3 regions of the Chryseobacterium sp. C-71 genome follow, and region 1 is predicted to be linked to each of the others. Evidence: riboswitches for the same ligand, from Rfam matches in the RefSeq annotation. Region 1 holds a riboswitch; each other region holds the start of a gene.
What was found. A riboswitch is a leader RNA that binds a small molecule or an ion and turns the genes downstream of it on or off. The one in region 1 is predicted to bind thiamine pyrophosphate.

Region 1 (4,279 bases):
TACAAACTAACACAAACAACCAATAACGGGCGTGTTTTCGAATATGTTGGTCCCAATATGGGGGATTACAGAGCCGTAAGAAAATTGCCTTCACCACAAAAATCTCAAGTATACACTGTAAACTCAGAATACCTTTTAAAAGATGGAAAAATAGGTGCAGATATTTCTTTGAGCAACTACGATCTCAATTTATTTTCCTCAAAAGATTCTGATCAGAATTTGGGCTATGCATACAGAGTTTTTGGAAATAGAACATTTACAAAAAACAACTGGAAAGGAACTCCAAGTTTTGAATATCAATACATCGACAAGCAATTCCATATTCTAGACCGTATCAATGATGTGGAATTCTCTAGAGATTTTAACTTAGCTCAGGAATTTAGCGGAAGAACACAAAATAGATTTATTTTTAATTTTTTAAATAAATGGAATAATAAATCGGCATTAAATTATCGTGTCAACTATCTTGACGAGCAAGATTCTTACAAAGGAATCAAAAACGATTTAGACTTCAGCTGGATCAAAGGGAAATTTCTTACCAAAGGAAACTTGTCTTACTTGGATACCAATGCTACTTTACAGGATACAAAATTTATCCGTGGAGGCGCTGCCACAGAATATACCGGCAAAAAAGGAAGCTGGGCTTTAGGCGGAAGCATGGAGCACAACGAAAAGAAATTTAATGAAACCCAATTGATGGATGTCACCAGTTTCAGCTGGAAAGAATTGTTTGTTCAAAAGAAAATCGGTGATAGTACAAGAACCAAGCTTTTAGCTAAAATGTACATCAGAGATAACGACTCTGTGCGTGACAATAGACTTCAGAATATGAACAGGATCTTGGGATTCATGGCAGAAAGTCAATTAATTAAAACAGAAAAAACGACTTTAAATGCTTTGATTCATTATAGAAAATTCTTCTATAAAAATGAAGATGTAGATATGAATCAGAATAAAGATTTTGTTGTAGGAAACATACTTTACAATCAACAGTTATTCAAAAACGGAATGCGTTTGCAGGCATTTTACGAATTAGGAAACGGACAGGAGGCACAACGTGAGTTCCAATACATCAAAGTGACCGACGGGCAAGGTGTGTACAAATGGACCGACTATAATGGTGACGGCGTTCAACAGCTCGATGAATTTGAAATTGCAGAATACTCAGATTTGGCACAATACATTAGGATTTACACCAATTCTGTGCGGTATATTCCTTCCAACAAAAACAAATTGCAGTTGGCGTTATTTGTGAATCCGGCAATTATATTTGATTCAGAAAATAAGTTTTTAAAGCGCTGGAATTTTAATGTATCCTTAAATTCACAAAATTCTTATTTCAAAAGAGAAAAAGTTTTGGTTTTGAATCCGTTTGAAAAAAGTGATGATCAGATTCTCAAAAACCAGAATATTTTAGCTTCCGTTCAGTTTAACCCAACCGAAATATCCGGGTGGAACGGAAATTATCGTTTCATTGCCAACGACAACCTCATCAATGCCAATTTCAGTAACGAAGAACGGAATCAGACTTCGCATTTCGTCAATCTTGGATATTGGTTTAATAAAGAATTCAGGGTAGATTGGGAAAACTCTGTTCATGATTTACAAAACTCCTCTCAACTTTTTGCAACGAGAGATTACCGACTGAATAATTTTGAGACAAAACCAAAAGCAACGTACAAGTTTACCGACGCCATACAAGCCGAATTTTCTTCAGCTTACCGCGAAAAGAAAAGAGTGGATGGCGAAGAGTTCTTAAAAGCTTTTGACATCACCGGAACACTTCAGTGGGAACGCAAGAAAACTTCCATCAGAGGAAATTTCTCATTCATCAACAATAATTTTACCGGAAACAATTTCAGCATTGTAGGAAACCAAATGCTCGATGGTTTAAAACCAGGCAAAAATCAGGTCTGGAGTGTCTTTGTACAGCAGGCAATCAATTCTTTCTTACAATTAAATTTAAATTATGAAGGCAGAAATTCGGGTGACCGTACGATTCACATTGGGAGTATGCAGGTCAAGGCGAGTTTTTAAAATTTAGATGAAGGTTATAACAGAAAATAAGGTAATATTTTCCATTTCATGAGTTTTAAATTGAACCACTTCGTGGTTCTGTAAAATTCCGCCAAATATACATCACCTTCTTATTGTCCATGGGTTTCACCCACGGCTATTAATATTGAACCACTTCGTGGTTCGCAACAAAATCTTAATGCCCACACCCTTCTATAGGATCAATAACTTTTACTTTTTACTTGGCTCTTTATACTTTTACCTTTCTACATTTTCCTTATATTTGTTCAGTAATAATACACGGGGTGCCGCAAGGCTGAGATCATACCCGATAACCTGATTTGGATAATGCCAACGTAGGGATGTCTGCTTAAAATATTTTCATTTTATGCTTTATTCGTTCGCATGCTTATCTGTGGTCTGAACTGAATAAATCAACATAAAATGGAAGTAACAAAGTATTCCGGAGAACTTATCCCACAACAAGACAAAAACTGGCAAGGAAGACCCGAATGGTTTTTCAATAGAGAACATACCGACACCTACGAATTATGGTATGAAGGCAGATACAAACGAGCCGAAATCTGGCAGAAAAAAGTAATGGAACAGCTCATTTCCAAAGATCAACGAGTAAAAACATTATTAGAATTCGGATGTGGTACTACCCGATTTACACGCTGGTGGAAAAATATCGGGATTGAAGCAACCGGCGGAGACATTTCTCCTCTCATGTTATCACAAGCCGTTCATCTTTTCGAAGGCGATCTGGTGATGGCAGATTCTCATTTTATGCCTTTTAAAGATCATACGTTCGATTCATTGGCATTCATCACAACATTTGAATATTATAAAGATTCTGTAAAAGTTATTCGGGAGGCAGCCCGAGTTGCGAAGTACGGAATTGCAATGGGAATGATGAACAGGAACTCCCCAAAGGTCGCAAGAAGAAGAGTGCAACAGCTGTTCGGGAAAAATCCTTTTTACGTGACCGCAACTTTCTACACTCCGAAAATGCTGACAGAGATTATCGAAAAAGCTTTAGTCGGAAGAAAATATACAATTGAATGGACATGCACCGGACTTCCAAAATGGTTTCCTGTACAGCAATGGAACCTTCCGGTAGGCGATTTCTTTGGTTTATACATCCAGCTAAATGATGTGGAATGATTGAAACCTTAGGAAAAATAAATCATTCCCAATTTGAAGATTTCCTGAAACAGCGATGCGGAAAAAAACGTGATGAAGTACGCGTCGGTCCTGAGTTTGGTGTTGATGTCTCCGTAGTCGATCTGCATGGCGGAAAAGCGATGGCTTTGACGAGTGATCCTCTTTCTTTGATTCCGTCTTTAGGTTTGGAAGAATCGGCTTGGCTGTCAGTTCATCTTATGGCGAATGATATGGCGACCACAGGCTTCGCACCGACGTTCGGACAGTTTGTTTTAAATCTTCCTGCTCATCTTTCTAAAAATGATTTTGAAATTTATTGGAATTACATTCATCAGTTTTGTAAAGATATTGACGTAAGCATTACCGGCGGACACACGGGATTTATCGAAGGTCAAAACTCTACTATTGCAGGTGGCGGAACTTTTATTACCATTGCTCAGAAAGAAGAAATTTTAGTTTCGAAATATGCAAAACCCGGCGATTCAATTTTAGTGACCAAAACAAGCGCACTTTCATCGGTTGCCATTTTAGCAATGAGTTTTCCGGAAACTGTAAAAAATAAAGCAGGGAAAGAATTTTACTATTCAGCATCGGCTTCCTTTTACGAAACCTCATCATTGAAAGACGCCCTAACTGCCGTACAAAATAAGAATTCAGGAGTGACTGCGATGCATGATGTAACGGAAGGCGGCGTTTTGGGAGCGATTTACGAACTAGCCATAGCATCAGGAAATGGAGCAGAAATATTTAATGAAAAACTTCCGATTGGAGAAGTCCAGTCAGAAGTTTGTAATTTGTTTTCGCTAGATCCGAGATATTGCATTGGTGCGGGGTCAATGATCATTACATGTAAAAAAGAGAAGGCTTCGGAGATTATTTCAAGATTGGAGGCAAATCATATTCCATGTACAGAAGTTGGCGTGATTACCGAAAAATCTGACGGAATTAAATTAATTGAAAACGAACAAGCAACTGATTTAATGTATTTCGAGGAAGACCCTTATTGGAAAGCATTCTTTAACGCTTATAAAAACGGCTGGAAATAATGAAAAAGCAAACCATACAATCAGGAATCTATCTGATTATCGATCCTTCG
Region 2 (4,279 bases), 470 kb from region 1:
AACCGTTGTTGACATATTTCTGATTAAAAATATTATTGACCAACAATTTTAAAGCAACATCATGTTTTGCAATTTTAAATTGATACTGAGCATTAAAATCTGTCAGAAAATAATCTTTCAACTGCAAATCCTGGGTTTCTGTATTATCTAAATACTGATTCCCAACATATTGATTCATCAAAGCAAACTGCAAATTATGGGTAGGATTAAATCTCAAACCTAAATTGGCAATTACATTGGGTGAGAAAGATATTTCCGTGTTTCCTAATTGATTAATTCCTGTTTCGTTTTCAATTCTGAAATCAAGATTTCTGTTTTGGCTCAAACTTACATTTCCAGAAACTTCCCATTGCTTTGAAAGTTTAGCCAAAGCACCGACTTCAATACCTCTTCTGAAACTTTTCCCTGAATTGGTTCTGATGAATTCTCCGATATTGCTGATCTGTCCGTTTAAAACCAACTGATTCAGGTAATACATATAATATAGATTGGCTGTGAAAGCGACTTTCCCGAACTGCTTCTCAAAACCCGCTTCAAAATCATGTAGCTTTTCTGATTTTACATCATTGTTTGCAATCAAATCATCACGATTCGGTTCTCGTTGCGCATGAGCATAAGAAACGAATACTTTTCCGTTACCTAATTTATAATTGACACCAGCTTTTGGATTAAAAAATAGCCAGTTTTTATTTAAATCTGCCCCTTCGTCATCGCCTGCCATTAAGATTTTCGTATCATAATCGATGTTTCTTAATTGTAGATCTCCGAAGAATTCGAAATCATTTACTTTAACCAAGGCTTTAGCAAAACCCGCCACTTCATTTTTCACAGAACGGTTTCTGTAATATTCATGCTCCTGAATCTGCGGAACAAAAACATCTGTTACATTTCCATAATGTCTTCCGTAATACTGATTTCCGACAACGCCGAAATTCAGATCAAGATTATCAAACTTTCCGTATAGTGTTGAAACAATACCGTAGAAATCATTATTCAGCCATTTTTTTCTGATAAAATCAGAATACTCGTCACCATTGAAATCAGGCAGGGCATATCTTGCATAAGGATCTCCCTGTTTATAATTTTCGTAATACCCTCTTCCTTTAGTGTAGTGCAAAGTGGTTTCTAAACTCCATCTTTCATTCAAACCTTGCTCCCAAAGTAATTGATAATGATTTTGTCTGTAATTATCAGTTTCGTTATCATAAAATCCGACTACATTTTCCCAGTTTGCATCATAGATTGCACCTGAAATATTGTATTTAGGATTGGTTTCCCATGTTTTCCTGTCGACTCCGTTCCAGGCCTGATAGGTTTTTTCTTTTCCACCAAATGCCATCAGACGAAGCTTCGTTTTTCCTTCTTCAAATAAAGCAGTAAAATTGTAAGAATTTAAATCTGAAAAAGCTCGGTCGATATAACCGTCAGAATGAATGTGAGAATATCTTCCCATCACAGAAAGACGGTCTTTCCAGAATTTACCAGAACCTACCTCAGCAGAATATTTGTATGTATTAAATAAACCGTAGCTGTCATCTGTTTTAAAATAAAACTTTTCTTCAGGCTCTTTAGAAATCACATTGATACTTGCCCCGAAAGCCGAAACTCCGTTGTTGGAAGTTCCCACACCTCTTTGTATCACAATCTGAGACGCTGAGCTCGTAAGATCCGGAACGTTGACAAAGAAAGTTCCCTGACTTTCAGAATCGTTGAACGGAACACCATTCATCATCACGTTAATTCCTCTTCCTGCAACCCCACGAATTCTAAAACCCGTGTATCCAACGCCATTTCCAGCATCGGAAGTTGAGATAATTGAGGTTTGATTTTTTAAGAGAATTGGTAAATCCTGCCCAAGGTTTCTGCCATCCAAATCCTTCTGTACATTGATGATTTCCTTGGCAACCGGCAATCTTTTGGTAAAGTTGACAGCTTCGATTTCTCTGACTTTCAGAGAATCTGTATTCTGAGTTTGTGCAAAACCCATAGAACTTGCGGTAAGTCCTAAAAAAATAAATCCTTTCATTCTTATAAATTTTTAAAATTTAATGGAATAAAAGGGGATCGATAAGATATTATGATACAACATCCCTAAACAGCATTACCCGTTCCAGGTTCATTGGGTATAATCTCAGCCCCCATTGGAGCACCCCTTTAATTTCAGCGCAAAATTACAAAAATTTGATGATGTTACAAATTTAATAGGATTTGTTATTGGAATCAATATAGTAATAGTTGATATCATCTTTAGTCACTTCAAACATTTTCCCCAATTTCCAGCTATAGTTTCTTTTGATATCAGCATATTCAAATGGAATGATAATATTGTTGTTGACATCGATGATGCCAAATTTATCCTTATGCGAAGCCACAATCATAGGATTTGACAAATCATCACCTTCTAAAATATGTAAATATTCATATTTTGGATAAATTTTAAAATGCGAGCGGTCAGATGGGTTACTAAACTTAGAATCTTCTATAATTCCATACGAGCCATTTAAAATATAAGCATGAAAAAGTTGTTTTTTAAATTCAGTCTGACACTTTCCCAAATCTGCATTTTTAAATTGGTATAATCTTTTTCCGGCCTGATTGATTCTGTATGAAATACCGTTCTTTTCAACTGTCGCAAAATTAGACGTGCCAAACTTCTTGGCTTTAGGATTTGGTGAATTTAAAAGATTGCAATCTTCAGCAAAAAACATGGCAATGTGGTACTCGGGAGTCACTACGAATTTACCTTTTTGATTGACATATCCAAAATTACCATTTAATTTTTGCGGAATTAATAAAGGAACATTTTCATTAATAACCACCAAATTACTTTCAGGTTTTTTCTTAACAATCTGTTTTACCGGATTCTTCTTAACAACTAACTTATTACTTTTCAAAACCTTAGACTGAGCAACGAAACTCATTGATAAAAGAATAAAAATAACATTGAAAATTTTCTTCATGATTGTTTGTGTTCAAAATATCTGCCAAAAATAGAAAATATAAAACACATATTTATACAGAATCTAAATAATTTAGACCAAAAAAAATATTAAAATTCCGTATTTTTGGGAACATTTTTAAATGTTTGATAATATTAAAACGTTTTTAAGCCACAACATTTGATTGCAACACATCAAAAGCCACCCAAACGTTTTATCCGAAAAGAGTTTTTGCGGCGAGACAGATTGCAGGTAAACCACTTACATTTTCAGAGAAAGTCCTTTTACTATTTACCCATTGGGACAGATTATTATCTCTCATTTTTAGAAATGGTGTAGATCATACAGCTTGCTTCTGTACTTTCAGATGGCAACTATTCAATATCTACCTTTAATTTTTTAAAAAGAACTTCTATTTATGAATATTTATCAGGATTACATCCAAGAGATTGAAGAAAGAAAAACTCAGGGTCTTCACCCAAAACCAATTGATGGTGCCGAACTTTTAAGCGCAATCATTTCACAAATTAAAGATACCAATAACGAATACAGAGCAGATTCTCTGAAATTCTTTATCTACAACAGTTTACCGGGTACAACACCTGCTGCTGTTGTGAAAGCTCAGTTTTTAAAAGAAATCATTTTAGGTGAATCCGTATTAGAAGAAATAACTCCTGCTTTTGCATTCGAGTTATTATCTCACATGAAAGGTGGTCCTTCAATCAAAGTATTGTTGGATTTAGCTTTAGGTAACGATGCTAATATTGCTAAAGAAGCTGCAAACGTTCTAAAAACTCAGGTTTTCCTTTACGAAGCTGACACAGATCGTTTAAAAGAAGCATTCCATAACGGTAACGAAATTGCAAAAGAACTTATTGAAAGCTATGCACAGGCTGAATTCTTCACAAAACTACCAGAAGCTCCTGAAGAAATCAAAGTAGTTACCTATATTGCTGGTGAAGGTGATATCTCGACAGATTTATTATCACCTGGAAATCAGGCGCACTCAAGATCAGACCGTGAACTTCACGGAAAGTGCATGATGACTCCACAAGCTCAAGAAGAAATTAAAGCTTTGCAGGCACAACATCCTGACAAAAGCGTGATGTTGATTGCTGAAAAAGGAACGATGGGAGTTGGTTCATCAAGAATGTCTGGTGTAAACAACGTGGCACTTTGGACTGGTAAACAGGCTAGTCCTTATATTCCATTTGTGAATTTTGCACCAATTGTTGGTGGAACAAATGGTATTTCTCCAATTTTCCTGACGACAGTTGACGTGACTGGTGGAATTGGAATCGATCTACAAAACTGGGTAAAAAAACTAGATGCAGAAGGTA
Region 3 (4,279 bases), 930 kb from region 1:
TCTCTACTTCGGTTTTATAATTATATACTTAACCAAACTAAATATTTGGGAAATTTCTTATTATAAAGAATTGATCTTTTGGATTGTAACAACTGGTATTGTTTTATTTTATAAACTAAACGAATTAAATAGATTAATTGACTTTATTAAAATTATTTTAGAAGCTTTAACAATAACTACGTTTTTAGAATATGTAATTAATTTAGAGTCATTTAGTTTAATCACAGAATTGATTTTAGTTCCACTAATTTTCTTTTTATCTATTATATTTCAAATTTCATCATATAAAAACCAATCAAGTCCTAAATATAAGACAGTAACAAAACTTTTAGAGTTTATTCTCGCACTCTTCGGGTTTTTCATTTTAGGATTTACTTTTTATAACATTATCAATGATTTCAATAAGTACTTCAACTATGGAAATTTTAAAACATTTCTTATATCTCCATTTTTAACTTTAATTTTTACACCTATCCTATATTTCATTATAGTTTACATGAAATATGAAACTAATTTTGGTGTTCTAGACAGATATAAATTTTTAAACAAAAGGCGTAATTTAAGAATAAAGCTATATTTTATTTTGATATGTAATATAAACTTAAAAAAATTAGATAGTATGAAAGAAATGATAATATGGAATAAAAGTCAATTAAAAGATGAAACAAAAATTTTTCATTTTATCAAAAAAAACATTGATAAAGTTGAAAAAAATTATGATGATTTATAATGACTACAGTTTATATTGTATTGACAAAATACGGGTTTGTAATTGAAATGAAAAGCATTAGCTACGATGTGAAATCTTGAATTTTGGTTCCCCAAACTCCCTCCTAAAATTCGAATGCTGCGTCGCCGTAAAATAATCACAAAAAATCTGATAAACTTCAGAATCTGTATGCGTTGCCCGAAGTCCTAACTGAAAATAAATTTCCAAAATCTGATGCGATAATTTCTTTACTAAATCTGTAGAAAAGCCATGAATCCCTGTTTGTTTATCAGAACTTATTAATTTAAAATCATTCAGTAAATTTTCAATTTCATCGGCAAATTGAAATGCTTTTTCCAAATTGTCATTGATCATTTTATTAAATAATTTCAAGTCAAGATTTGGCCGAATTTTAATTGCTTCCTCCGAAAAATGCGCTGCCATCCCAAGATAATTGACGAGTAAAGTCAAATCTGCAAAAATCCTAAATGGAATTTTGTCTAAAACATCATCGGTAAAAAATTCATCGTAAATAAAACTGTAATCTTCAGAAACTTTTGCATCATTAACTTTAAAGGAATACGTTCCGGTAGCTTTCATGCCCATCGATTTCCAGTTGGGAATAATTTCTGCCTGATCTTTAGAAATCACAAATGACAGAATGATTTCAGAACCCGATTCATCCAACAAAGGATTTCCGTTTTCAGTTAATTGAGCATTTAAAGTAAAATGACTTAGGTGTGGCGCTCCCGTTGCAAAATGCCAAAGTCCGTTGATGATGAATGTTCCGTCGATTTGTTTTTCTGCTGTTCCGCCAATCATTCCGCTTCCTCCGAAACAGGTTTTTGGGTTAGCGAAAAGTGTTGAAGCAATATTTGGTTTTAAATTTCTAGAAAAAAAATTGGCTCCCGAACATAAAGTGAGCATCCAGCCTAAGCTTCCATCAATTTTTGACCAATCGAATAATACCGACAGACCATCTTTTAACCGAAAACCTAATCCGCCATATTTTTTTGGAACCCAAATCTGAAGCAAACGCTGCTCATGAATAACGTTCATTATTCCTGGAGAAACCACAGACGCCGCCAACATTTCATTTCTGATCTCTTTATGCGAAAGCATTTTCTCTTTTTTTAATAATTTTTCGCCACTCTAAATATCCTGAAATAGCAACAATGAATAAGAAAGCCGTCAAAATCGCATACAAATACAAATCTTTGTGAATCAACAACGGAATTGCGATGATATTGCTGACATTGAGCAAAATCCAGTTTTCGATTTTTCTTCTCGCCATCAGCCACATTCCTGCCCATGCAAAAGCACTGACCAATGAATCCCAAATCGGAACGTCGGAATCGGTGTAATGCGTAAGAAAAAACCAGAACAAACTGAAAGTTCCAAACACAATTCCAGCGGTGATTAGTTTTTCCTGATTGGTTGTTTCTGAAATCACTGTTTCAGATTGTTGCTTTCCGAATTTCCAGTACAACCAGCCGTAAATGCTCATCATCAGATAGTAAAGATTTAAGGTAAATTCCGCATAGAGTTTTGCGAAAAACATTACATACAGCGAAAGTGAAATTCCGGCAATACCAAAAAGATAATTGTTTGAATTGTTTTTTCGGGCCAATAAAACCTGAAAAATTGAAAAGAAGACCCCAAGCCATTCCGGCCAGGTTGTCTTTAGTAAAATTTCCTGCATCAAATTAACTTTTATAAATTAAATGATGAGATGATAAAATCAAATTCCCTACGCCGGCATTATCCGGATCAGGTGTGGAAGATTCCTGGGTATCATCTCAGCCGCAATCGTGCAGCACCCCATTGATGAGGCAAAATTGAAACTTTTTTCTGAGAATAAAAAATTAAAGCTGAATTTATTTAGCAAATGAAATTCCACAGCCGTTTGTAAACGGATATTTTGTATCTTTAAATTTTAATATCAGAAACTGTGAAGAAGACGCTCAGAAGAACCTACCGTGTATCAAAATATGTAATCTATAAAGAAACTCTCGTTGATTATAAAGAACATTTTTGGTCATTTCTCGGCGCATTTTTCGGAATCGGAATTATCGCTTTTCTGCAGTCACAGTATTTATTGGAACAGGAAAATGTTTTCTTAATTGGTTCGTTCGGCGCATCAAGTGTATTGATTTACGGAGCTATTCAAAGTCCGTTGGCACAACCGAGAAATCTTGTCGGCGGTCATGTGATTTCAGCATTGGTAGGTGTCACTGTTTATCAGTTTGTTCCTAATATCTTATGGCTTTCTGCACCTTTGGCAGTGGCATTTTCAATTGTTTTGATGCAGTACACCAAAACGCTTCATCCGCCAGGCGGAGCAACAGCTTTGATTGCCGTGACTTCTCCCGGGAAAATTGCAGATTTAGGATATTGGTACGTACTTTCTCCAGTTTTGTCGGGTTGTATTATTTTGCTTTTAGTTGCTTTATTTTTTAATAATATTACTAAAAACAGAAGCTATCCGACGAGTACGAAATGGAAAAGACTTTTACATAAAAAACACAAACACCCATTGAAAAATTAATTGCTATGGAATGCCTTGAATGTGGCGAAAAAATCATTGGAAGATCAGATAAAAAATTCTGCAATGACGCCTGTAGAAATGCTTACAACAACAAACAAAATAAAGATTCGAGTAATCTGATGCGGAATGTGAATAATAAACTCCGCCGAAATTACCGTATTCTGAGCGATATCAATCTGGAAGGTAAAACTAAAATTGCCCAATCTAAATTGAGTGGCTTAGGATTTGATTTTAATTATTTTACACAAATTAAAGTTTACAAAAATGGTTCTGAATATAAGTTTATTTACGACCAAGGCTATAAACTTTTAGATGATGATTATATTTTAATTGTTAAGAATTAAAAGAATCCCAAAATCAATACATGAAAGAAGTCGTATTAATTACCGGAGCCGGCGGATCTGTCGCAAAAGTTTTAGCTAAAAAACTTGAAAATGAATACACTGTTCGGTTTTTAACCCGAACCAAAAAGCATGAAAATGACTTTGAGTGGAATATTAAAAACGGAACGATCGACGAAAAAGCCTTTGAAAACATCAGTCACGTTATCCATTTAGCAGGAGCCAATATTTCAGAAAAAAGATGGACTGATGAGCGTAAGAAAGAAATTATTTCCAGCCGTGTAGACTCTGCACAACTGATTTTAAAAACTTTACAAAAGAAAAACATTCAACTGAAATCTTTCATTTCAGCATCTGCCGTTGGTATTTACGGAGCGATTACTTCTGAGAAAATTTTTAAGGAAGAAGACGAAAAAGGAAATGATTTCCTTAGTGAAGTCGTTATTCTTTGGGAAAAAGCTGCGGACGAGTTTTTAGAAAAAGGTGTTGCCGAAAGAGTGGTAAAAGTTCGAATCGCCATCGTTCTTTCTGAAAAGGAGGGTGCTTTGAAAAAAATGGCTGCTCCGGTAAAACTTGGTATCGGGTCGCCGATCGGAACAGGAAGACAGTACATTCCGTGGATTCATATCGATGATCTTTCTTCCGTTTTTGAATACGCCGTGAAAAACGAAAATATAAAAG

Region 2: it holds a riboswitch for thiamine pyrophosphate, as region 1 does, so the genes downstream of both, LNP04_RS09810 (TonB-dependent receptor) here and LNP04_RS07585 (class I SAM-dependent methyltransferase) in region 1, are expected to answer to the same signal.
Region 3: it holds a riboswitch for thiamine pyrophosphate, as region 1 does, so the genes downstream of both, pnuC (nicotinamide riboside transporter PnuC) here and LNP04_RS07585 (class I SAM-dependent methyltransferase) in region 1, are expected to answer to the same signal.

What each region holds. Positions count from the first base shown of each region.
Region 1 covers NZ_CP087131.1:1,677,802-1,682,080, forward strand. The annotation lists gene LNP04_RS07580 (hypothetical protein) at 1-2,037, shown strand, start outside; TPP riboswitch at 2,308-2,396, shown strand; gene LNP04_RS07585 (class I SAM-dependent methyltransferase) at 2,461-3,183, shown strand; gene LNP04_RS07590 (AIR synthase family protein) at 3,180-4,229, shown strand; gene LNP04_RS07595 (thiamine phosphate synthase) at 4,229-4,279, shown strand, end outside.
Region 2 covers NZ_CP087131.1:2,150,007-2,154,285, forward strand. The annotation lists gene LNP04_RS09810 (TonB-dependent receptor) at 1-2,026, opposite strand, end outside; TPP riboswitch at 2,071-2,164, opposite strand; gene LNP04_RS09815 (WG repeat-containing protein) at 2,199-2,960, opposite strand; gene LNP04_RS09820 (bifunctional aconitate hydratase 2/2-methylisocitrate dehydratase) at 3,358-4,279, shown strand, end outside.
Region 3 covers NZ_CP087131.1:751,493-755,771, forward strand. The annotation lists gene LNP04_RS03365 (hypothetical protein) at 1-730, shown strand, start outside; gene LNP04_RS03370 (hypothetical protein) at 788-1,831, opposite strand; gene pnuC (nicotinamide riboside transporter PnuC) at 1,818-2,414, opposite strand; TPP riboswitch at 2,438-2,543, opposite strand; gene LNP04_RS03380 (HPP family protein) at 2,661-3,257, shown strand; gene LNP04_RS03385 (hypothetical protein) at 3,263-3,601, shown strand; gene LNP04_RS03390 (TIGR01777 family oxidoreductase) at 3,622-4,279, shown strand, end outside.